One region of the Streptomyces sp. NPDC025806 genome, then DNA from elsewhere that is predicted to be linked to it. Evidence: riboswitches for the same ligand, from Rfam matches in the RefSeq annotation. Region 1 holds a riboswitch; each other region holds the start of a gene.

What was found. A riboswitch is a leader RNA that binds a small molecule or an ion and turns the genes downstream of it on or off. The one in region 1 is predicted to bind cobalamin.
Region 2: linked by a shared signal. The riboswitch ahead of nicT (Nickel transporter NicT) and the one ahead of ACZ4E1_RS35500 (CbtB domain-containing protein) in region 1 are both predicted to bind cobalamin.
Region 3: linked by a shared signal. The riboswitch ahead of ACZ4E1_RS03235 (cobalamin biosynthesis protein) and the one ahead of ACZ4E1_RS35500 (CbtB domain-containing protein) in region 1 are both predicted to bind cobalamin.
Region 4: linked by a shared signal. The riboswitch ahead of ACZ4E1_RS12820 (ABC transporter substrate-binding protein) and the one ahead of ACZ4E1_RS35500 (CbtB domain-containing protein) in region 1 are both predicted to bind cobalamin.

What each region holds. Positions count from the first base shown of each region.
Region 1 covers NZ_JBVHMU010000023.1:68,623-74,086, reverse strand. Annotated here, with positions in the region: gene ACZ4E1_RS35505 (S8 family peptidase) at 1-1,364, shown strand, start outside; cobalamin riboswitch at 1,481-1,619, shown strand; gene ACZ4E1_RS35500 (CbtB domain-containing protein) at 1,657-1,878, shown strand; gene ACZ4E1_RS35495 (CbtA family protein) at 1,902-2,651, shown strand; gene ACZ4E1_RS35490 (histidine phosphatase family protein) at 2,657-3,262, opposite strand; gene ACZ4E1_RS35485 (ArsI/CadI family heavy metal resistance metalloenzyme) at 3,336-3,755, opposite strand; gene ACZ4E1_RS35480 (ArsR/SmtB family transcription factor) at 3,837-4,214, shown strand; gene ACZ4E1_RS35475 (aquaporin) at 4,211-4,999, shown strand; gene ACZ4E1_RS35470 (arsenate reductase ArsC) at 4,996-5,433, shown strand.
Region 2 covers NZ_JBVHMU010000016.1:141,121-146,584, reverse strand. Annotated here, with positions in the region: gene ACZ4E1_RS30925 (oxidoreductase) at 1-145, shown strand, start outside; gene ACZ4E1_RS30920 (alpha/beta fold hydrolase) at 253-909, shown strand; gene ACZ4E1_RS30915 (class I SAM-dependent methyltransferase) at 917-1,627, opposite strand; gene rho (transcription termination factor Rho) at 1,985-3,121, shown strand; gene ACZ4E1_RS30905 (GNAT family N-acetyltransferase) at 3,153-3,644, shown strand; gene ACZ4E1_RS30900 (inorganic diphosphatase) at 3,709-4,230, shown strand; cobalamin riboswitch at 4,297-4,518, shown strand; gene nicT (Nickel transporter NicT) at 4,548-5,464, shown strand, end outside.
Region 3 covers NZ_JBVHMU010000001.1:710,360-715,823, reverse strand. Annotated here, with positions in the region: gene ACZ4E1_RS03250 (lysozyme) at 1-551, shown strand, start outside; gene ACZ4E1_RS03245 (inorganic phosphate transporter) at 754-2,019, shown strand; gene ACZ4E1_RS03240 (hypothetical protein) at 2,036-2,257, shown strand; cobalamin riboswitch at 2,365-2,509, shown strand; gene ACZ4E1_RS03235 (cobalamin biosynthesis protein) at 2,548-3,504, shown strand; gene ACZ4E1_RS03230 (cobyric acid synthase) at 3,501-5,021, shown strand; gene ACZ4E1_RS03225 (putative cobaltochelatase) at 5,176-5,464, shown strand, end outside.
Region 4 covers NZ_JBVHMU010000005.1:18,033-23,496, forward strand. Annotated here, with positions in the region: gene ACZ4E1_RS12810 (ABC transporter ATP-binding protein) at 1-403, opposite strand, end outside; gene ACZ4E1_RS12815 (FecCD family ABC transporter permease) at 400-1,416, opposite strand; gene ACZ4E1_RS12820 (ABC transporter substrate-binding protein) at 1,467-2,498, opposite strand; cobalamin riboswitch at 2,561-2,764, opposite strand; gene sigJ (RNA polymerase sigma factor SigJ) at 2,793-3,692, opposite strand; gene ACZ4E1_RS12830 (hypothetical protein) at 3,792-4,169, shown strand; gene ACZ4E1_RS12835 (baeRF3 domain-containing protein) at 4,286-5,380, shown strand.

The sequences.
Region 1 (5,464 bases):
GGGCGGTGGCGACGAAGTTCGGCGCCAAGATCAAGCGGACCTACACGGCCGCGCTCAACGGCTACTCGGTCGAGCTCTCCCCCGCCCAGGCCAAGAAGCTGGCCGCCGACCCGGCCGTCGAGACCGTCAGCCAGAACCGGGTCTTCCACGTCGACGGCACGCAGCCCTCCCCGCCGTCCTGGGGCCTGGACCGGCTGGACCAGAAGGCCCTGCCGCTCAACCAGAGCTACACCTACCCGGACAGCGCGGGCCAGGGCGTCACGGCGTACATCATCGACACCGGCGTCCGCATCACCCACAGCGACTTCGGCGGCCGGGCCTCCTACGGCTACGACGCGATCGACAACGACAACACCGCGCAGGACGGGCACGGCCACGGCACCCACGTCGCCGGCACGGTCGCGGGCAACTCGTACGGCGTCGCCAAAAAGGCGAAGATCGTCGGCGTCCGCGTCCTCGACAACTCCGGCTCCGGGACCACCGACCAGGTCGTCGCCGGCATCGACTGGGTGACCCAGAACGCCGTCAAGCCCGCCGTCGCCAACATGAGCCTCGGCGGCGGCGTCGACACCGTCCTCGACGACGCCGTGCGCCGCTCGATCGCCTCCGGCGTCACCTACGCCGTCGCGGCCGGCAACGACGGCGCCGACGCGTCCAACTACTCGCCGGCCCGCGTCGCCGAAGCCATCACCGTCGGCGCCACCACGTCCTCCGACGCCCGCGCGAGCTACTCGAACTACGGCAGCATCCTGGACATCTTCGCCCCGGGCTCCTCCATCACGTCGTCCTGGAACACCAGCGACACGGCCACCAACACCATCTCCGGTACGTCGATGGCCACCCCTCACGTCGTCGGCGCCGCCGCCCTCTACCTGGGCGCCAACCCGACGGCCACCCCGTCGCAGGTCTCCTCGGCGCTCACCACGGCCGCCACCCCGAACGTGGTGACCAGCCCCGGCACCGGCTCGCCGAACAAGCTCCTGAACGTCGGCGACGGCGGCACCACACCGCCGCCCACCGGCGACCGCTTCGAGAACACCACGAGCTACGCGATCAACGACAACGCGACCGTGGAGTCCCCGATCACCGTCACCGGAGTCAGCGGCAACGCCCCCTCCACCCTCCAGGTGCCGGTCAACATCGTCCACACCTACATCGGTGACCTCCAGGTCCAGCTGATCGCTCCCGACGGGACGGCGTACACGCTGAAGGCCTTCGGCACCGGTGGCAGCGCGGACAACATCAACACCACGTACACCGTCAATGCCTCCTCCGAGGTCGCCAACGGCACGTGGAAGCTCCGGGTCACGGACAACGCGACCTACGACACCGGCCGGATCAGCTCCTGGGCACTGCAGTTCTGACGCCGAGGTTCTGACGCCAACGGATCGAGAGGGGCGGCCGTCTGCACGGCCGTCCCTCTTCTGTCTTCTGTCTTCTGTCGAGGCCGCGGAGGCCCCGGCCGCTATTGGCCATGCACCCGTCAGGCGGTACGGTCGGTTCGATATCGACGACGGTCGACGGAAGCCGGTGAGAGTCCGGCACGGTCGCGCCACTGTGTGCGGGAAGGTCCTCGGGCCTCTCGTGAGTCAGACCCGTGACGGTCGTCCAGTGCACCACCGAGACGGGACGCGAACTCCCGAAGGAGGCCCTGCCATGGCGCAGCACGTCGCCCAGCCGACCGCCGACACGCCTGCTCTTCCGGCCACACTGCCGCTGAGGACGATCGCCCCCTGGGCGGCGTTCTTCGGCATCCTGATGCTCGTCCTGCTGTATTTCGTCGGCGCCGAACAGGGCGCCACCTCCGTGTTCAGCGGCGCGGGGGTTCATGAGTGGGTGCACGACGCCCGCCATCTGCTCGGCTTCCCCTGCCACTGAACCCGTAGGGAAGCCGCGCGCTCATGAACTCGACCACCGTACGCAATCTGCTCGTTCGGGGCATGCTCGCCGGCCTGGCCGCCGGCGTGCTCGCCCTGGTCGTCGCCTACTGGCTCGGTGAGCCGAACGTCGACGGAGCCATCGCCTTCGAGGAGGCCCACACCGCACACGCACACGGCGGCGAGGAGGCCGAACTCGTCTCGCGGAGCCTGCAGTCGACCGCCGGTCTCGCCACCGGCATGCTCGTCTACGGCGTCGCCTTCGGCGGGATCGCCGCCCTGGCCTACTGTTTCGCGCTCGGTCGCGTGGGCCGTTTCGGCCCGCGTGCCACCGCGCTGCTGCTGTCCGGCAGCGCGCTCCTGGCCGTGTACGTCGTGCCGTACCTGAAGTACCCGGCCACCCCGCCCGCCGTCGGCAACCCCGACACCATCGGTCAGCGCACCACGCTGTTCTTCCTGATGATCGTGCTGAGTGTGCTTCTCGCGATCGGAGCGACGATTCTCGGGAAGCGGCTGGCGCCTCGCATCGGCGCCTACTACGCCACCGTCGCCGCGCTGCTGGGCTTCGCCGTCGTGGTCGGGATCGCCTACGCCGTGCTGCCCGCGGCCGACGGCGTGCCCGCGCACTTCCCGGCCACGCTGCTGTGGCGGTTCCGGCTCTCCGCGCTGGCCGTCCAGGTCACCTTGTGGAGCGGGTTCGGTCTCGTCTTCGGGGAGTTGGCCCAGCGGCTGCTCCGGCCGAAGGCCGCCGGGGCGGTTCCGGCCGGGAACTGACCGGCTCAGTCCGTACGTGGGGCCCGGCCGGTCGATCCGGTCGGGCCCAGCGGCTTTCCCATCTGTACGTTCCAGCGTCCGCCGCGCCCGCTGAGCTCGGTGACGGTCAACGGCGCCACGTCGCAGCGCCAGAACGCCGACGCGGGCGCGCCCAGGGCGTGTACGACGGCGGCTCGCACCACGTCCGGTTCGGCTACGGCCACCACGGGGCCGTCACCGGGTGCGGCTGTGTCGAACCATCGGGCCACGCGGGCGCACACGTCGGTCACCGACTCGCCGCCGCCGGGGGCGAACTCCGGGTCGCCGAGCCACCGGGCGACCGCCTCGGGCTCCGCCTCGGACACCTCGGCGAGCGTTCGGCCGCGCCAGGTTCCCCGGGCCGGTGGGGCCAGTTCGGCGGGTGCCGTGACGGAGCCGAGCCCCAGCGCCTCGGCGGTCTCGCGGCATCGCCGGCTGTCGGAGACGACCGCGCGGACGGGCGCGGGCAGCGCACCGGCCGCCGTCTCGGCAGCGGCCCGCCCGGCGGCGTCGAGGGGAGCGCCGTCGTCGAACCGGGCCTGCCGCAGCGCAGCGTTCATGCCGGGGGCGACGAACAGGACACGTCGGTTCATCGGGGGCTCCTGGCCGTACGAGGTGGAGGGGGCACGAAGGTACCTCTCGGGCCGGGCGAGGTCCTCTGCCCGGTCAGGTCGCGCAGCACGCTTCCGGGGCGCTGTCGGCGCTCTTGCCGAGGGTGTCGGCGTCGGCCTTGACGACGTAGACCTCCCACGGCTCCTTGCCCGGGCCGGTGACCCACACCTTGTCCTGGACGGCGTAGCAGCAGGAGGTGTCGTTCTCCTCGCGCGTCGCCAGGCCCGCGTCCGCGAGGCGTGTGGCGGCCGCGCCGACCTGCTCGGTGGTGGCGACTTCGACGCCGAGGTGGTCCAGGCGGGTGTCCTCGCCGCTCTCGCCCTCGATGAGGACGAGCTTGAGCGGGGGCTCGGCGAGGGCGAAGTTGGCGTAGCCCTCGCGTCGCTTGGCGGGCTCGGTGCCGAAGAGCGTGGAGTAGAAGGTGATCGAGGCTTCGAGATCGGCGACGCGCAGGGCGAGCTGGACACGGGACATGGCGGCCTCCCAAGGCTTGTTTCGACATCTGTCGATACAGTCGACCTTGGCATTGGATTGGATGACTGTCAACATAGAGGGATGTCGAAACAACCTGGTCTGCCGGTGCTCGGGCAGGACGACGCGGCGTGCTGTGCGCCGATGGTCCGTGAGCCGCTCGGCGAGGAGGCCGCGGCCGAGCTGTCGCGGATGTTCAAGGCGCTGTCGGACCCGATCCGGCTGCGCCTGCTGTCGTTGATCGCCTCCCACGAGGGTGGCGAGGCGTGCGTGTGCGACCTCATCGGTCCGTTCGACGTGTCGCAGCCGACGATCTCCCACCATCTGAAGGTGCTGCGGGAGGCCGGGCTGGTCGGCTCCGAGCGACGCGGGACCTGGGTGTACTACTGGGTCCTCCCCGAGGCCCTGACGAAGCTGTCCGGACTCCTCCAGATCCCCGCCGCTGCCGAGGCCTCGGCGTGAGCGTCCCGGCTCCGCTCCTGCGGCGGGCGACGGTCGAGGGGCTCGGTACGGCCGCGCTGGTCGCGGTGGTGGTCGGCTCCGGCATCCAGGCCACCGAGCTCACCCGCGACGTGGGCACGCAACTGCTGGCCAACTCCCTGGCCACCGTCTTCGGCCTCGGGGTGCTGATCGCTCTCCTCGGTCCGGTGTCCGGAGCGCACTTCAATCCGGCGGTCACGCTCGCCGCCTGGTGCACCGGCCGCCGCGGGGGCGGGGCGCTCACGCTGCGGGAGGTCGGCGCGTACATCCCGGCCCAGGTCGCGGGGGCGATCTCGGGCGCGGTGCTCGCCGACGCCATGTTCGGCAGGCCGCTGGTGCGGTTCTCCACCCACGACCGGTGGGCCGGGCATCTGTGGCTGGGCGAGGTCGTGGCCACCGCCGGGCTGGTCTGGCTCGTCCTCGGCCTGACCCGCACCGGCCGCGCGCACCTGGCGCCGCCGCTGGTCGCCTCGTACATCGGCGCGGCCTACTGGTTCACCTCCTCCACCAGCTTCGCCAACCCCGCCGTCACGGTCGGCCGGGCGTTCACCGACACCTTCGCCGGTATCGCCCCCGCCTCCGTGCTGCCGTTCCTGGCCGCGCAGTTGCTCGGTGCGGCCGCCGGTCTCGGCCTGGCCGCTCTCTGCTTCGGCCGTCCGGCCGCCGAGCACCAGGAGGAGGTCCCGGAAAAGGGTCCCCTCCCCCGCGGCGGACAGCGCGCCGCCGCTCCTGCCCGCTCCACCGAAGAAGGCGCCCTGACCCGATGACCACCCCCGTCGTACCCTCCGCCGTCCCCTCCGTGCTGTTCGTCTGCGTGCACAACGCCGGCCGCTCGCAGATGGCCGCCGCCTTCCTCACGCATCTCGGCGCCGGCCGGGTCCAGGTCCGCTCGGCCGGGTCCGCCCCCGCCGACTCGGTGAACCCGGCCGTGGTGGAGGCCATGCGGGAGGCCGGCATCGACCTCTCCGCCGAAGTCCCGAAGATCCTCACCACGGAGGCGGTGCAGGCCTCGGACGTGGTGATCACCATGGGGTGCGGCGACGCCTGCCCCTACTTCCCCGGCAAGCGATACCTGGACTGGCAGTTGGACGACCCCGCCGGGCAGGGGGTAGCGGCCGTCCGCCCGATCCGCGACGAGATCCGGCGGCGCGTCCGCGGCCTGCTCACGGAGCTCGGGATCGACGTCGAGCCCGTGGAGTGAAGGCGGTTCGCCGGCAAGCTGAACCGGCGGA
Region 2 (5,464 bases), on a different contig from region 1:
CGGCATGGGCGAGTTGCGCGGCGACCCGACGCGGGTCCCGCTCGCGCCGCGCGCCACGGACGCGGACTCCGGACGCCGGCTGTGGGAGCTGTCCGAACGGCTCACCGAGGTCCGCTACCCGCTCCCCGACCCCGGGACATCCTGAGGAGGCACCCGCCGCTCTGCTGTCGGCCGAGTCGCTCGCACCGTGCGGGCGGCGGACGGCAGGATCGCCGTATGCGACCGACCTTCGTTCTCGTGCACAGTCCGTCCGTGGGTCCCTCCACCTGGCGCCCGGTGGCCGAGCGGCTCGCCGCGGCGGGCCACCTGGTGCGGCTGCCGTCGCTGCTGCACGTGGCGGACGGCGCGCCACCGTTCTGGCCCGCGGTCGTCGAGGCCGTCCGCGAGGATCTGCGTCACCTCCCGGCGGGCAGCCCGGTCGTGCTGGTGGGGCACAGCAACGCGGGCCTGTTCCTGCCGGCGATCCGCGCGGGCCTCGACCACCCGGTGACGGGCTCGGTCTTCGTGGACGCCGCGCTTCCCGCGCGGACCGGTCCGACACCGGTGGCGCCGCCCGAACTCCTCCGTTTCCTGCGCCCGTTGGCGGTGGACGGACGGCTGCCGCGCTGGACCGACTGGTGGGACGAGGCCGACGTGGCGCCGATGCTGCCCGACCCGATGACGCGGCGCACGGTCGTCGAGGAGCAGCCGAGGCTCCCCCTGTCGTACTACGAGCAGGAGATCCCGGTCCCCGCCGACTGGGACGACCACCCGTGCGCGTACCTGCTGTTCGGCCCGCCCTACGGTGACCAGGCGGCCGAGGCGCGCGCCCGGGGCTGGCGCACGGCGCGGCTGCCCGGCGAGCATCTGCACCAGCTCGTCGACCCGGACACGACAGCCCGACTGATCATCGAACTGGCCGCGCCCTAGGGCCGGTTCAACGGCGGGTGGCGACGACGAGCCGGGCGCGCGGGCTGCCGTCGGGCCGCTCCCCCAGTTCCGGCAGCGGGTGCAGCGCCACGTCGAAGCCGGCCCGGTCCAGTTCCCGCCGGACGTCGCCGAGGCGGAAGGTGCGGTAGTACATGACGAACGGCGGGCGCCACAGCGCGTTGCGCACCCGCATGGCTCCGTCGAAGCCGAGCATCGCCCAGTAGCCCCAGGATCCGGGCCGCGCGGGCGCGGGCAGCGGAAAGGCGAACTGCCCGCCGGGGCGCAGGACTCGGCAGACCTGGGCGAAGAGTTCCGGCTGCCGCTCCGGCAGGAAGTGGCCGAACGCGCCGAAGCTGACGACGAGATCGAAGACGGGTCCGAACGGCAGCGCCTGCGCGTCCGCGCGGACGTACGCGGCGTCGGGTTCGGCCTCGCGCGCGACCTGGAGCATGCCCGCGCTGAAGTCGACGCCGACGGCGCGCACCGTGCACACCTCGCGCAGCACGCCGAGTCCCGCGCCGGTGCCGCAGCACAGGTCGAGCCCGGTGCCGTACGGGCCGAGCTCACGCAGGGCGCGGGTGACGGGGGCGAGCACGGCGTCGGGCGTGCGGAAGGGGGTGCGGTCGAATTTCGGCGCGAGCAGGTCGTAGCCGTGCTCGACCGAGGAGAGCGCCTGAACGGCCAGCTCGCGGAGGGTGGGGCCCTGGGAGGTGAACATCGCGGCTCAGCATAGGCGGGCCGCCCGCCCAAGAAGAGTGCCGCGCGACGGGGTCGGGGTGGTACGGTTCCTGTGGTACGTGCGCAGGTCCGTCGGATCGCCGGTACCGATTTCCTCTTCTCTTCTTTCTGCTTCACCTTCTGTTTCGCCACTGCGTCATCTGTGCTTCACGCACATGTTCTCATCGCGCTCAGTCTGCGCGTTCTCCCTGGTCACGAGCTTCTGTCGGGCTTCGCCCGGCCCTGCGCCAGGTCTCTCCCGGCCGGGGGCGTGTTCGTTCCGCCCCGCTGTCCGCCGGAGCCATCCCCACCGCATTTCCCCGCACGTCGTCCGTCCTCGAAAGGACCCTGATCGACCATGACCACCATCGCACCCGAGAAGCCCGGCACGACGACCCCCGTGCGGGCCCGCGGCGTCCTCGACATCGGCCCGAACGGGGCCGGGTTCCTGCGCGCCCCCGATCTGCTCCCCACCTCCCACGACGTCCAGGTCCCGGCCGCGCTCATGCGCCGACTCGCCCTGCGCAAGGGCGACTTCGTCGACGGCACGTGCGCGAGGCCGCACACCCTGACGGCCGTGGACACCGTCGACGCGCTCCCCGCCGACACCGCCCGGCACCGGCCCCGCTTCGCCGATCTCACTCCCCTGCACCCCACCGAGCGGCTGCGCATGGAGAGCCCGGCGAGCGGGCTCGCGGGCCGGGTCGTCGACCTGTTCGCGCCGGTCGGCAAGGGGCAGCGCGGCCTGGTCGTCGCGCCGCCGCGCACCGGCAAGACCGTGCTGCTCCAGCAGCTCGCCGCGGCCGTCGCCGCCAACCACCCCGAGGCCCACCTCATGGTCGTGCTCGTCGACGAGCGGCCCGAGGAGGTCACCGACATGCGGCGCTCGGTGCGCGGCGAGGTGTTCGCCTCGACGTTCGACCGTCCCGCCAAGGCGCACATCGCACTCGCCGAGCTCGCCGTCGCCCGCGCTCAGCGGATGGTAGAGCGGGGCCGTGACGTCGTGATCCTGCTCGACTCGCTGACCCGGCTGTGCCGGGCCCACAACAACGCCGCGGCCGCCGGTGGCCGCACCCTGTCGGGCGGCGTCGACGCGGGCGCCCTCCAGGGGCCGAAGCGGCTGTTCGGCGCGGCCCGCAACACGGAGGAGGCGGGCTCCCTGACCATCCTCGCGACGGCCCTCGTCGAGACGGGCTCCCGCGCCGACGACTTCTTCTTCGAGGAGCTCAAGAGCACCGGGAACATGGAGCTGCGGCTCGACCGCGCCCTCGCCGACCACCGGATCCACCCGGCCGTGGACCTCGACCCGTCCGGCACCCGCCGCGAGGAGCTCCTGCTCACCGCCGAGGAGACGGCCGCCGCACACGCCCTGCGCCGCGCCCTCGGCCGGCGGGACGACCGGGCCTCGTACGAGACGCTGCTGGAGCGCATGCGGCAGACGCCGGACAACGCGGCGTTCCTGCGCCAGGTCCGCTCCACCGTGCCCGGCGCCTGACGGCGACCCGCGGATGCGTAATACTCGAAGCATGAATGCGAGGATTACCCAGCCCGGGGCCCGGCCCGACGTCACGGTCCGGCGCGCCGTCGCCCGCGACGCACGGCGCCTCACCCGCATCGTCCGGGGCTCGCGCGCCTACGAGGGCCACTACGCGGCGATGGTCGCCGACCACCGCGTCACCTCCGGCTACATCGAGGCGCACCGGGTCTTCGCGGCCGTGGACCGGGCCGAGGGCCGCGTCCTCGGCTTCTACGCGCTGCTCGTCGACGCGGCCGAGCTGGACCTGATGTTCGTCGCGGACGACGCGCAGGGACTCGGCGTCGGCCGGCTCCTCGTCGACCACATGCGGTCCGAGGCGCGCGCCGCGGGCCTCGATCGGGTCCGTGTCGTCGCGCATCCGCCCGCCGAGGGCTTCTACCGTGGGATGGGCGCGCTGCGCACCGGGACCGTCCCCGCACAGCCGCCCGCGGTCGGCTGGGAGCGACCCGAACTCGAATTCGCCGTTCCGGACGGCGTCTGAGGGGTTCCCGATCCGCCGCACCCGGCGCACACTCGGGACGTCGGAATGGGGCAAGGAGGCCACATTGGGCACGCTGGACAGCGGACAGGCGGGCGCCGACGAGGCGTTCGACGTGATCGTGGAGATCCCGCAGGGCTCCCGGAACAAGTACGAGATGGACCATGAACTGGGCCGGATCCGGCTCGACCGGATGCTCTTCACGTCGACCCAGTACCCCGCGGACTACGGCTACGTCGACGGCACGCTCGGCGGCGACGGCGACCCGCTGGACGCGCTCGTACTGACCGGCGGCGACGCCACGTTCCCGGGCTGCGCCGTCGAGTGCCGGGCCATCGGCATGTTCGTGATGAGCGACGAGAAGGGCCCGGACGAGAAGATCCTCTGCGTCCCCGCCCACGACCCGCGGCACCGCGCAGTCCGCGACATCGACGACATCCCCGAGTTCGACCGTCTGGAGATCACCCACTTCTTCGAGGTCTACAAGGACCTGGAGCCCGGCAAGTCCGTCGAGGGTTCGCACTGGGAGGGGCGCGTGAAGGCGTACGAGGAGATCGCGCGGGCCCGCCGGCGCCGTACGGCCGGCTGACGCCCGGCCGCATGTGATCTTTCCTACGTGCGCGGAGTGCGTCTATGCAGTCACGCTCCGGCCCCTCTAGGGTGGGCGGGCCGTGGTGTTCGGGAAGACCGGTGACAACCCCTCAGGGGCCAAGTCCGGAGCGGCCCTCGCCACTGTGATCGGGTCTCGTGCCCCCGCCCTCGGGCGGCACGAGGCGCACCGCTTCATCACGCCACTGGCGGCCCCGTGCCGCTGGGAAGGCCGGAGCGGTGTCGCTCGCCCGTAAGCCAGGAGACCGGCCACGGCATCTCACGAAGTGATCCACGAGGTGCTGGAGCGTGATCGGCTTGACCCTGCCCGCGAACTCCCCGACGAGTCCGCCGTCCGCCTACCGATGGCGGCGCGAGGACACCCTGCGCACAGCGGGCCTGATGGCGGTGATCCTCGCCCTGCACGTCGTCGCGTTCGGTGTGCTCTTCCTGCTCGTCGTCCCCGGTCACTACCGGGTGGACCACAAGGCGTTCGGCATCGGGCTCGGCATCACGGCGTACACGCTGGGCATGCGGCACGCCTTCGACGCCGACCACATCGCCGCGATCGACAACACGACCCGCAAGCTGATGGCGGACGGCAAGCGTCCGGTGTCCGTGGGCTTCTGGTTCGCGCTCGGTCACTCCAGTGTCGTCGTGGTCCTCGCGGCGCTGGTGGCCGGCGGCACGGCGCTCGCGACCACGCTGACCAGTGACGACTCACGTACTCACCAGGTCCTCGGGGTCGTCGGCACGACCGTCTCCGGCACGTTCCTGTATCTGATCGCCGCACTGAACCTGGTGGCCCTGCTCGGCATCATGAAGGTGTTCCGGGCGATGCGCGGCGGCTCGTACGACGAGCGGGAGCTCGAAGCGCACCTGGACGCACGGGGGTTCATGAACCGGATCCTCGGCCGCTTCACCCGTTCCATCACCCGGCCCGGCCAGATGTTCCCGCTGGGCTTCCTGTTCGGGCTCGGCTTCGACACGGCGACCGAGGTCACGCTGATGGTGATGGCGGGCAGCGGCGCCGCGGCCGGACTGCCCTGGTACGCGGTGCTGTGCCTGCCGCTGCTGTTCGCCGCGGGCATGAGCCTGTTCGACACGCTCGACGGCACGTTCATGAACTTCGCCTACCAGTGGGCGTTCTCGAACCCGGTCCGCAAGGTGTTCTACAACCTCACGATCACCGGACTGTCCATCGCCGTCGCCTTCTTCATCGGCACGATCGAACT
Region 3 (5,464 bases), on a different contig from region 1:
TCTACGTGAAGGCGACCGAGTCGACGAACTACCGCAACCCCTACTTCGGCCAGCAGTACAACGGCGCCCGCGACCACGGCATCATCCGCGGCGCGTACCACTTCGCCCTGCCGAACAAGTCGTCCGGCCGCGCCCAGGCCGCGTACTTCGTGCGCAACGGCGGCGGCTGGACCCGGGACGGGCGGACGCTGCCGCCGGCGCTCGACATCGAATACAACCCGTACAGCGCGAAGAAGAAGTGCTACGGCATGAGCCGGTCGAAGCTCGTGTCCTGGATCGACTCGTTCAGCGACGAGGTGCTGCGCCGGACCGGGCGGCGTCCGGTGATCTACACCAACTACACGTGGTGGAAGAAGTGCACCGGCAACAGCGGGGCCTTCGGCGCGAACCACGCGCTGTGGCTGGCCCACTACGCGAGGACCGCGGGGCCGCTGCCGCGCGGCTGGTCGTACTGGACGTTCTGGCAGTACGCCAACAAGGGCGGCCTGCCGGGTGATCAGAATCTCTTCAACGGGTCGCAGGCCCAGCTGGAGCGGTTCGCCCGGGGGTAGTCCGACCCGGCCGGAAGTCCCGCGGAACCCGGAATTCCGGGGTTTTCGCGGGACCGGCCCGCGTCGCGCGCCGCCGTCCGGCACGAAGCGGAGCGAAGACCTGCCGGATCGGGACACCGCTCAGCCCCGCTCAGTTCATCTTCCGTTCACCCGACTTCCCTACGTTCAACTAGCCACTGACGTCCAACCGAAGCCTGGGTAAATGGAACACATCACGCTGCTCCTAGCGATCGTGATCGTTACCGCACTGGTCTTTGACTTCACCAACGGTTTCCACGACACCGCCAACGCGATGGCGACGACCATCTCGACAGGCGCCCTCAAGCCGAAGACGGCGGTGGCCATGTCCGCCGTGCTGAACCTCGTCGGAGCGTTCCTCTCCGTCGAAGTCGCTAAAACGATCTCCGGCGGCATCATCAACGAGGACGGCCTCAAGACAGAGGTCATCTTCGCGGCGCTGGTGGGCGCCATCCTCTGGAATCTGCTGACCTGGCTGGTCGGCCTGCCCTCCAGCTCCTCGCACGCCCTGTTCGGCGGCCTCATCGGCGCCGCCGTCATGTCGATGGGCTGGTCGTCGGTCAACGGCGGCACCGTCGTCACCAAGGTGCTGCTGCCCGCGGTCGCCGCGCCGCTCGTCGCCGGCCTCGCCGCGATGCTCGCGACGCGCCTGACGTACCGCATCAGCAAGAAGACCGACGAGAAGGCCACCGCCAAGGGCTACCGCGCCGGGCAGATCGCCTCGGCCGGCCTCGTCTCCCTCGCGCACGGCACCAACGACGCGCAGAAGACGATGGGCATCATCACGCTCGCCCTGATCACCGGCGGTGTGCTCGCGCCGGACGCCGACCCGCCGCTGTGGGTCATCGTCTCGGCCGGCATGGCCATCGCCCTCGGCACGTACCTGGGCGGCTGGCGGATCATCCGCACCATGGGCAAGGGTCTGACCGACCTGGCCCCGCAGCAGGGCTTCGCCGCGCAGACCAGTGCCGCGACGGCGATCCTCGCCTCCTCGCACATCGGCTTCTCGCTCTCCACGACCCAGGTCTGCTCCGGCGCCGTCATGGGCTCGGGCCTCGGCCGCAAGGGCGGTGTCGTCCGCTGGTCGACCGCCACCCGGATGTTCGTCGCGTGGGGTCTGACCCTGCCGGCGGCCGGTCTGGTCGGCGCGGGCGCCGAGTTCCTCACCCAGCAGGGCCCCTGGGGCATCGGCCTGACGGCCGCGCTGCTCATCGGCGGCGCCTCGGTCATCTGGGTGCTGTCCCGCCGCAACTCGGTCGACCACCACAACGTGACGGCCGACGAGATCGGCACCGGGGCCCCCGCCGAGGAGCCCGCCGGTGTCGTCACGACCGCGATCGCCGCGGTCACGCCGCCGCCGGCCGGTCCGGTGGCCGTCGAGGAGACCCCCGTCCCCGCCGCGGCCGCCTCCGTGGCCGACCCCGCGCGCCCCGCCGGCGCCACGCTGTAAGGAAGCAGGACCAGCTATGAAGATCGACTGGGCGGCCCTCGGCTCCGTGTTCGGCGTCAGCCTCGTGGTGACCGTGGCCCTGGTGGGCCTGTTCACCCTCGGCATCGTCGGCCTCTCCAAGAAGGAGTCCGCGACGCGCGCGGGCGGTTCGGCGACGCTCGCCGTCTCCGGCGCCTACCTGTGCTTCGCGCTGTGCACGGCGGCGGTCGCGTACGGGATCTTTCTGATCGTGGCCTGACCACGGTCGCAGCACTCCCTCGGCGGGGTGGGGACGCATCCGCGTCGCCACCCCGCCGACGTGTTGTGGACCTGGCCACACTCACCCGCCGCAGGTCAACAGCAAGTTGACGTGCGTTCGCGGAGCGTGGTGCACTTCCCTCGCCATATACGGCAGCAGCAGAGGAAGCCGGTGCGAATCCGGCGCGGTCCCGCCACTGTCAGCCCTCCCCCTGAGGGCGAGCCAGGAACTCACGCTGCCGGTCTCTTCGAACCAGGGCGTGGACACCCTGAGTGAGGACAACTACCGCCATGTTCGCCCCGCGCGGCGCACGGCGGGCCGAGCGCGTCTTCGCGTACGGCGCCGCCCTGGGTATCTTCAGCGACCTCCTGGTCGGCGATCCGCGCCGCGGGCACCCCGTCGCCGGCTTCGGCCGCGCCGCGGGAGCCGTCGAGCGCGTGCTGTGGCGGGACGACCGCGGCCGGGGCGCCCTGCACACGGCCGTGTGCGCCGGTGGCGCCGCCGCGGTGGGCGCGCTCGCCGCCCGTGCCGTACGCCGCTCCCCCGCCGCCTCGATCGCGCTGACCGCCGCCGCGACCTGGGCCGTGGTCGGCGGCACCTCGCTGGGCCGTGAGGCGCGGGCCGTGGGCTCCGCCCTGGAGGCCGGGGACGTGGAGCTGGCCCGGGAACTGCTGCCCCGGCTGTGCGGGCGCGACCCCGAGGGCCTGGACGCCGACGGCATCGCGCGCGGCGTCGTCGAGTCGGTCGCCGAGAACACCTCCGACGCGGTCGTGGGCGCCCTGGTGTGGGGCGCCGCCGCCGGGGTGCCGGGACTGCTCGCCTTCCGTGCCGTGAACACGCTGGACGCGATGGTCGGTCACAAGTCGCCCCGCTACCGGCGCTTCGGCTGGGCCTCGGCCCGGCTCGACGACGTCGCCGGCTGGCCCGGCGCCCGGCTGACGGGCGTCCTCGCGGTGCTGACCGGCGGCCGGCCCCGGGACGCGGTCCGTGCCTGGCGGGCCGACGCGGAGCGCCACCCGAGCCCGAACGCGGGGGTCGTGGAGGCCTCGTTCGCGGGCGCGCTCGGGGTGCGCCTCGGCGGCACGCTGTCGTACGCGGGGCGGGTCGAGCACCGGCCGGTCCTCAACGAGCGGGGTCGGCCCGTGCACGTACGTGATGTGGAGCGGGCCGTGCGGTTGTCGCGGCGCGTGAGTCTTTCGGCGTTGGGAGTCTGTGTGGGCGCGCGGTTGCTGTGGGGTCGTCGATGACGGGCGCGAGGAAGGGCGGCGGCCTGCTGGTCGCGGGCACCACCTCGGACGCAGGGAAGAGCGTGGTCACCGCCGGGATCTGCCGGTGGCTGGTGCGGCAGGGCGTGAAGGTCGCGCCGTTCAAGGGGCAGAACATGTCCCTGAACTCCTTCGTGACGCGCGAGGGCGCCGAGATCGGGCGGGCGCAGGCCATGCAGGCGCAGGCCGCGAAGGTCGAGCCGAGCGCGCTGATGAACCCGGTGCTGCTGAAGCCCGGCAGCGACCGCAGCAGCCAGGTCGTCCTGATGGGCAAACCGGTGGGCGAGCTGAGCGCCCGCGGCTACCACGGCGGGCGGCAGGCGGCGCTTCTCGACACCGTGGTGGGGTGCCTGGAGGAGTTGCGGGGCAGTCATGACGCCGTGATCTGTGAAGGGGCGGGCTCTCCCGCCGAGATCAACCTGCGCCGGACCGACATCGTGAACATGGGCGTCGCGCGGGCCGCGCGGCTGCCGGTGCTCGTCGTCGGCGACATCGACCGCGGGGGCGTCTTCGCGTCGTTCTTCGGCACGACGGCGCTGCTCGCGCCCGAGGACCAGGAGCTGCTCGCCGGGTATCTGGTGAACAAGTTCCGCGGTGACGTCACCCTGCTGGAACCCGGCCTGGACATGCTGAAATCGCTGACGGGCCGCCCCACGTACGGCGTTCTTCCCTATCAGCACGGGCTCGGCATCGACGAGGAGGACGGCCTGCGGGTGTCGCTGCGCGGCACGGTGCGCGAGTCCGTCGTGGCGCCGCCGGTCGGCGCGGACGTGCTGCGGGTCGCGGTGTGCGCGGTGCCGCTCATGTCGAACTTCACGGACGTCGACGCGCTCGCCGCCGAACCCGGCGTCGTGGTGCGGTTCGTGGACCGGGCCGAGGAGCTCGTCGACGCCGATCTGGTGGTCGTCCCGGGCACGCGGGGCACCGTGAAGGCGCTGGAGTGGCTGCGCGAGCGCGGGCTCGCCGACGCGCTCGCCCGGCGGGTCGCCGAGGGGCGGCCGGTGCTCGGCATCTGCGGCGGGTTCCAGGTGCTCGGGGAGCGGATCGAGGACGAGGTCGAGTCGCGGGCCGGGGTCGTGGACGGGCTCGGGCTCCTCCCGGTGCGGGTGCGCTTCGCGCGGGAGAAGACGCTGGCCCGGCCCGTCGGGCAGGCCCTGGGCGAGCCCGTCGAGGGGTACGAGATCCATCACGGGGTCGCCGATGTGCTCGGCGGTGAGGCGTTCCTGGACGGATGCCGGGTCGGGTCCGTGTGGGGCACGCACTGGCACGGGTCCCTGGAGTCGGACGGGTTCCGGCGGGCATTCCTCCGGGAGGTCGCGGCGGCGGCGGGCCGGCGGTTCGTACCGGCCCCCGACACGTCGTTCGCGGCGCTGCGCGAGGAGCAGCTCGACCGGCTCGGGGATCTGATCGAGCGGCACGCCGACACGGACGCGTTGTGGCGGCTGATCGAGGGAGGCGCTCCCTCGGAGTTGCCGTTCGTGCCGCCGGGGGCGCCGTGATGGGAAGTCGCCCCCGCCGCCCCTTTCCGTCCCGACCCCGGGGGCTTCGCTCCCGGACCCCCATGGGTTTGGCCGTACGTGCGGACCGTGCGTGGTTGCTCGCGCCGTTCCCCGCGCCCCTGCCGGGGCGCATCTACCCGGAGGAGTTCATCCGATGAGCAACCCGTATCCGTTCAGCGCCGTCGTCGGGCAGGACGACCTGCGGCTGGCCCTCCTGCTGAACGCCGTGTCGCCGGCCGTCGGCGGTGTGCTCGTGCGGGGCGAGAAGGGAACCGCCAAGTCGACCGCCGTACGGGCGCTCTCGGCGCTGATGCCGGATGTCCCGGTGGTCTCCGGATGCCGGTTCTCCTGCGACCCGGCGGCGCCCGATCCGCAGTGCCCCGACGGACCCCACGCGGACGTCGAAGCGGCTGAACGGGCGGCGCGCATGGTCGAGTTGCCGG
Region 4 (5,464 bases), on a different contig from region 1:
CCGCGCGGTCGGCGAGCCCGCTGCGCTCCAGCGCCGAGCGCACCGCCCGCTCGTCCGCCGCCGAGGCCGGCGACCACGCTCTGCGGTGCGGGATCCGGCCGAGCCGCACCACGTCCGCGACCGTCAGCTCCACCTGCGTGTCGGACTGCTGCTGCACCAGCGCGATCCGGCGCGCCGCCTCCCTGCGCCCGACCTCGGCGAGCGGATCGCCGTCGAGCGTGACGACCCCGGCCGTCGGCGCGAGCACCCCGGCCAGCAGCCGCAACAGCGTCGACTTGCCCGACCCGTTCGGCCCCAGAATTCCCGTCACCGAACCGGGCTTCGGCGCGAGGCTCACCCCGTCGAGGATCAGCGTCCCGTCCGCCGACCGGGCCACGCGCTCGGCGCCGAGCCCCGCCGTCATCGTGTGCTCCGGCCGCGCCACAGCACGTACACGAACGCGGGCACGCCGATCAGCGACGTCACCACCCCCACGGGAACCTCCTGCGGTTCGAGAGCCGTCCGGGCCAGCGTGTCGACCCACACCAGGAACACGGCCCCGGCGAGCGCGGTGGCCGGCAGCAGCCGGGTGTGGCCGGGGCCCACCAGGGCGCGGGCCGCGTGCGGCAGCACCAGGCCGACGAAGCCGATCGCGCCCGCCGCGCTGACCAGCGCCGCCGTCAGCAGCGCCGTCACGCACAGCAGGACCAGCCGGGTGCGGGCCACCCGCACACCGAGCGCGGCCGCCGCCTCGGGGCCGAACGCGAACGCGTCGAGCGTCCTCCCGTACCCGAGGCACACCGCGAGCGTGACCACGAGGACGGCCAGACACAGCCACACCTCGGTCCAGCCGACCCCGCCGAGCGAACCGAGCAGCCAGAACAGGACGCCGCGCGTGGTCTCCGCGTCCGCCGCCGTCAGGACGACGAACGAGGTCAGCGCCGAGAACAGCTGCATCGCCGCGACACCGCACAGCACCACCCGGTCCGTGGTCCCGCCCAGCGCGTGACTGAGCACCAGCACCAGACCGAAGGAACAGACGGCGCCCAGGAACGCGCCGCCGGACACCGACAGGGCGCCCCCGCCGATCCCCAGCACGACGACCAGGACGGCGCCGGTCGAGGCCCCGGAGGAGACGCCGAGCACGAACGGGTCCGCGAGCGGATTGCGCAGCAGGGCCTGGAGGACCGTGCCGCAGACCGCGAGGCCGGCCCCGCACACGGCGGCCAGCAGGGTGCGCGGCAGCCGCAGGTTCCACACGATCCCGTCGCGGATCGGCGACAGGTCCGAGCTGCCCCAGCCGAGCCGGGCCGCGACCGACGCCCACACGTCACCGACCCCGATGTGCGCGGGGCCGATCGTGATGGCGACGGCGACCGAGAGGCACAGGGCGAGCAGGCCCGCCGCCGCGTACGACGCCGGGCGCAGGCGGGTCACTGGGTGAGACCGAGTCACTTGGCGAGACCGAGTCACTTGGTGTGGCCGGGTCACTTGGTGAGGCCGAACGCGCGCAGCGCCGCCGCCACCTTCTCCACGCCGTCCACGGTGCGGATCGTCGGATTGAGGTCCTGCCCCTTGAGCAGCACGTAGCGCTTCTCGCGGACCGCCTTCATGTTCTTCGTCGCGGGGTCGGACTCCAGGAACCTGATCTTCTGCGCCGCCGACTCGGCCGACTGGGAGCGCCGGGTCAGATCGCCGATCACCAGGACGTCCGGGTCGCGGTCCACGACCGTCTCCCAGTTGATCTGCGGCCACTCCTCGTGGGTGTCGTCGAAGACGTTGCGCACCCCGAGCGCGTTCGTGATGACGCCGGGCGCGCCGCAACATCCCGCCATGTACGGCGACTTGGAGTCGGAGAACCAGTACAGGACGCGCACGCCGTCGGCGTCGCCGCCCGAAGCGGCCTTGTGCACCCGGGACTTGAGCGTGGCGACCAGCTTCTCGCCGCGCTCGCGCACGTCGAAGACGCGTGCCAGGTCCCGGATCTCGCCGTAGACCGTGTCCATCGTCAGCGCCTCGGTACGGACGCCGTCGCCGTCGCCGCTGTTGTCCTTGTCCGCGCAGTCGGTGGGGGAGAGGTACGTCGGCACGCCGAGCTTCTCGAACGAGGCGCGCGGCGCCACGCCGCCCTTGCCGAGCGTGTACCCGAACGAGGCGGCGGCGAAGTCGGGTTCCGTGTCGAGGACCGTCTCGAACGACGGGTAGCGCTCCGCGAGGCGCGGCACCTTCGCGTTCGCCTTCGCCAGGTTCGGGCGCACCGGGTCGGTCCAGGTGCCGGTGCCCACCATCCGGTCGGCGAGCCCGAGGGACAGCATGATCTCGGCCGATCCCTGGTCGAGGGCGACGGCGCGGCGCGGCGGGTGCGCGACGTGCACGCGCTGCCCGCAGTTGGTGAGCGTGACACCGGCGCCGGACGCGTCGTCGGAGCGGTCCGACGGGGCGCCGGAGCCGCACGCGGTGAGCAGCAGCGCGGTGATCGGCGCGAGGGCGCAGAAGCGGGCGAGACGTGCGAAGGGCACGGGAGATCCTTTAGCGTCCAGGGCTCAAACGCGGAGCCGGCCAACGGTCCGCCCCGGCCGGTGGACGGGCGGGGCCGCCAGCAGGTCTTCGGACTCGGGGTCGTCCGGACGGAGCGCCTTCCCGGGCCCGGTTCCCCCCGGCCCAGTGGCAGTTGCCCCGCCCGTCGCCCACACCGCTGCGCGTCAGTTCCGGTCTTGCACCGGATTCCCTGACCCGAGTACGTACAAGTACGCACAAAGGTACGACTGGCTTGGGGAAGCTATCACAGGGCGTCACCACCCCGGCAGGGCGCGTCAGTCCTCGCCCGACCAGGCCCGCAGCTTCTCCGGATTGCGCACCACCCAGATCCGCGCGACCCGTCCCCCGGCGAGATCGAACGCGGCCACCGTCAGCACGACACCGTCCCGGAGCGCGACGAGACCCGGCGCGCCGTTCACCGTGCGCTCCAGAAGTTCCAGCCCCGGCGCCTTGTCGGCGATCGCCACCATGTACGGGGCGATGCGGGCCGCCCCCTCGACCGGGCGCAGCGCGGCACCCGCCAGACCGCCGCCGTCCGCGGTCATCACGGCGGACGGGGCGAGCAGGCCGACGAGCGCCGCGATGTCCTTCGCCTCCCAGGCCCGCCTGACCTGCCGCACCGCGTCCGCCTGGCCGGCGGCGACGCCCTCGGAGCGCGCGGCGCCCACCCGGCGCCGCGCCGAGGCGGCCAACTGCTTGCAGGCCGCCGACGACCGGCCGAGGACCTCGGCGATCTCCGCGAACGGATACCGGAACACGTCGTGCAGCACGAACGCCACCCGCTCCGCCGGCGTCATCGACTCCAGGACGACGAGGAACGCCATGTTCACGGACTCGTCCAGGACCATCTGGTCGGCGGGGTCGCCGCCCCGGCCGTGCGCCCACTCGGACCGGTCCGGGAGCGGCTCGGGCAGCCACGCGCCGACGTAGCGCTCGCGCCGGGCGCGCGCCGAACCGAGCACGTCCAGGCAGATCCGCCCGGTCACCGTCGTCAGCCAGGCGCCGGGTGCCGCGATCTCGTTCCTGCGGCCGTCGGGAAGCGCGTACCAGCGGGCGTACGCCTCCTGCACCGCGTCCTCCGCCTCGGCCAGTGAGCCGAGCAACCGGTAGGCCACATTGAGCAGTTGGCGCCGCTCTCCCGCCACCGTGTCCGTGTCCGCCCCCGAGGTCCCCACAACCGTCCGCCCCCTCGCCTTACCTTTGGCCGGCCTGCGTCGTCGGCCTGGCGAGACCTTATCGACCGACTGCCCTCGGGCGGGAAAGAGGACCAGGCCATGGCCACCCACGTGACGACCACCCGGCGCACCCTTTCGTTCCTGCGCGTCGCGATCGCCCTGCAGACCGCGACGATCTTCCTCCAGGCGGTCTCGGCGGGACTGCTGCTCACCGCGTCCTACGGGGAGACCCTGCACAGCGTCGGGGCCCGCGTCATGTACGCGGCGTCGATGCTGTACCTGCTCGCGGCGGTGCTGGCGTGGAAGCCGGGCGGCGGCCCGGTCCGGCCCGTGTGGCACGCGACCGGCTTCCTGGTGCTCGCCTCGGCGCAGGTCGTGCTCGGTGTCGCGCACCTTCCGTCGGTCCATCTGCCGCTGGGGGTGCTGATGTTCGGTCTGAGCGTGCTGGCGCTCGCGCGGCGGACCGGTGAGCGGTGAGCGGTGAGGGTGGATGTGGCGGGTGGGGTGGGGCTCCTGGGGTTGGATGCACCTTTTGCCCCATTTGGGGTGTGTGGGCAGGATGGGGGATCTGGCCTCTGAAAGGGACACTCGGCATGCACTCCTCCCTGAACCCGGAAATACTCCGCGACCTGCGCCGGCCGCGCTCGTACCCCGCCGTGTCGCTGGCGATGACCACGCACCGGCGGCCCCCGGGCGACGCCCAGGACCCGGTGCGGCTCGGCAACCTCGTCGACGACGCGGCCCGGCAGCTGTCCGCGGACCCCGGTGTGACCAAGGAGCGCCGGGAGGACGTCCTCACGCATCTGCGCGCGGCCGTCCAGGAGGCGGACCTCGTGCACGCCAAGGACGGCCTCGTGCTGTTCGCCGCACCCGGCGAGCACCAGGTGTGGGCGATCGACCGGGAGGTGCAGGACCGTGTCGTGGTCGCCGACACCTTCCTGACCCGCAACCTGGTCGCCGCCGACGCGGCCGCGCATCCGTACTGGGTGCTCTCCGTCGCCGCCGACCGCGTCACCCTCTGGGACGGCCGCGGCAACCGGGTCGCGGAGGACACGGAGCACGGCTTCCCGCAGGAGCGGAGCCTGGAGGACCCGGACGCAGAACGCAAGGAGCGCGTCGGCGACGTCCCGAGCAACTACCGGGACGAGGCGACCCGGCAGTTCTTCCGCGAGGCCGACGCCACGCTCGCCGAACTGCTGCGGACCTCGCCGCGCACCCTCTACGTGACGGGCGAGCCCGCCGCGCTGTCTCTGCTGACCGAGACCGGCACGGCCGCCCACGGCGCCGCCCAGGTCCCGTTCGGCGGACTCTCCCACGGCCGGCCCGAGGCGGTCGCCCGCGCGGTGGCCCCGGCCCGCACCGCCGACGCGGAGCGCGAGGTCGCCGAGGCCATGGCCGACCTGGACCGGGCCCGCGGCGCCACCACCTACGCGGCCGGGGTCGACGAGGTGTGGCAGGAGGCCGCGGACGGGCGGATCCGCCGGCTGGTCGTCGAGGAGAACTTCCGCGTCACCGTGCGGGCGGGGGAGGGACACCTCGCGCCGGCGGCGGACGACGACCTCGACGCGGTGCACGACATCGTCGACGAGATCGTGGAGTGCGCGCTCGAGACCGGGGCGGATGTCGTCTTCGTGCCGGACGGGACGCTGGAGGAGGCCGGGCGCATCGCGGCTGCGCTCCGCTTCTGACCTGCCATGTGCCGGGCGGGGTGAGGTGTGCGGGCCCTGCCGATCTTCGGGGGCGCGCCGTTGTGGGGTGCAGATGCGTGGCCG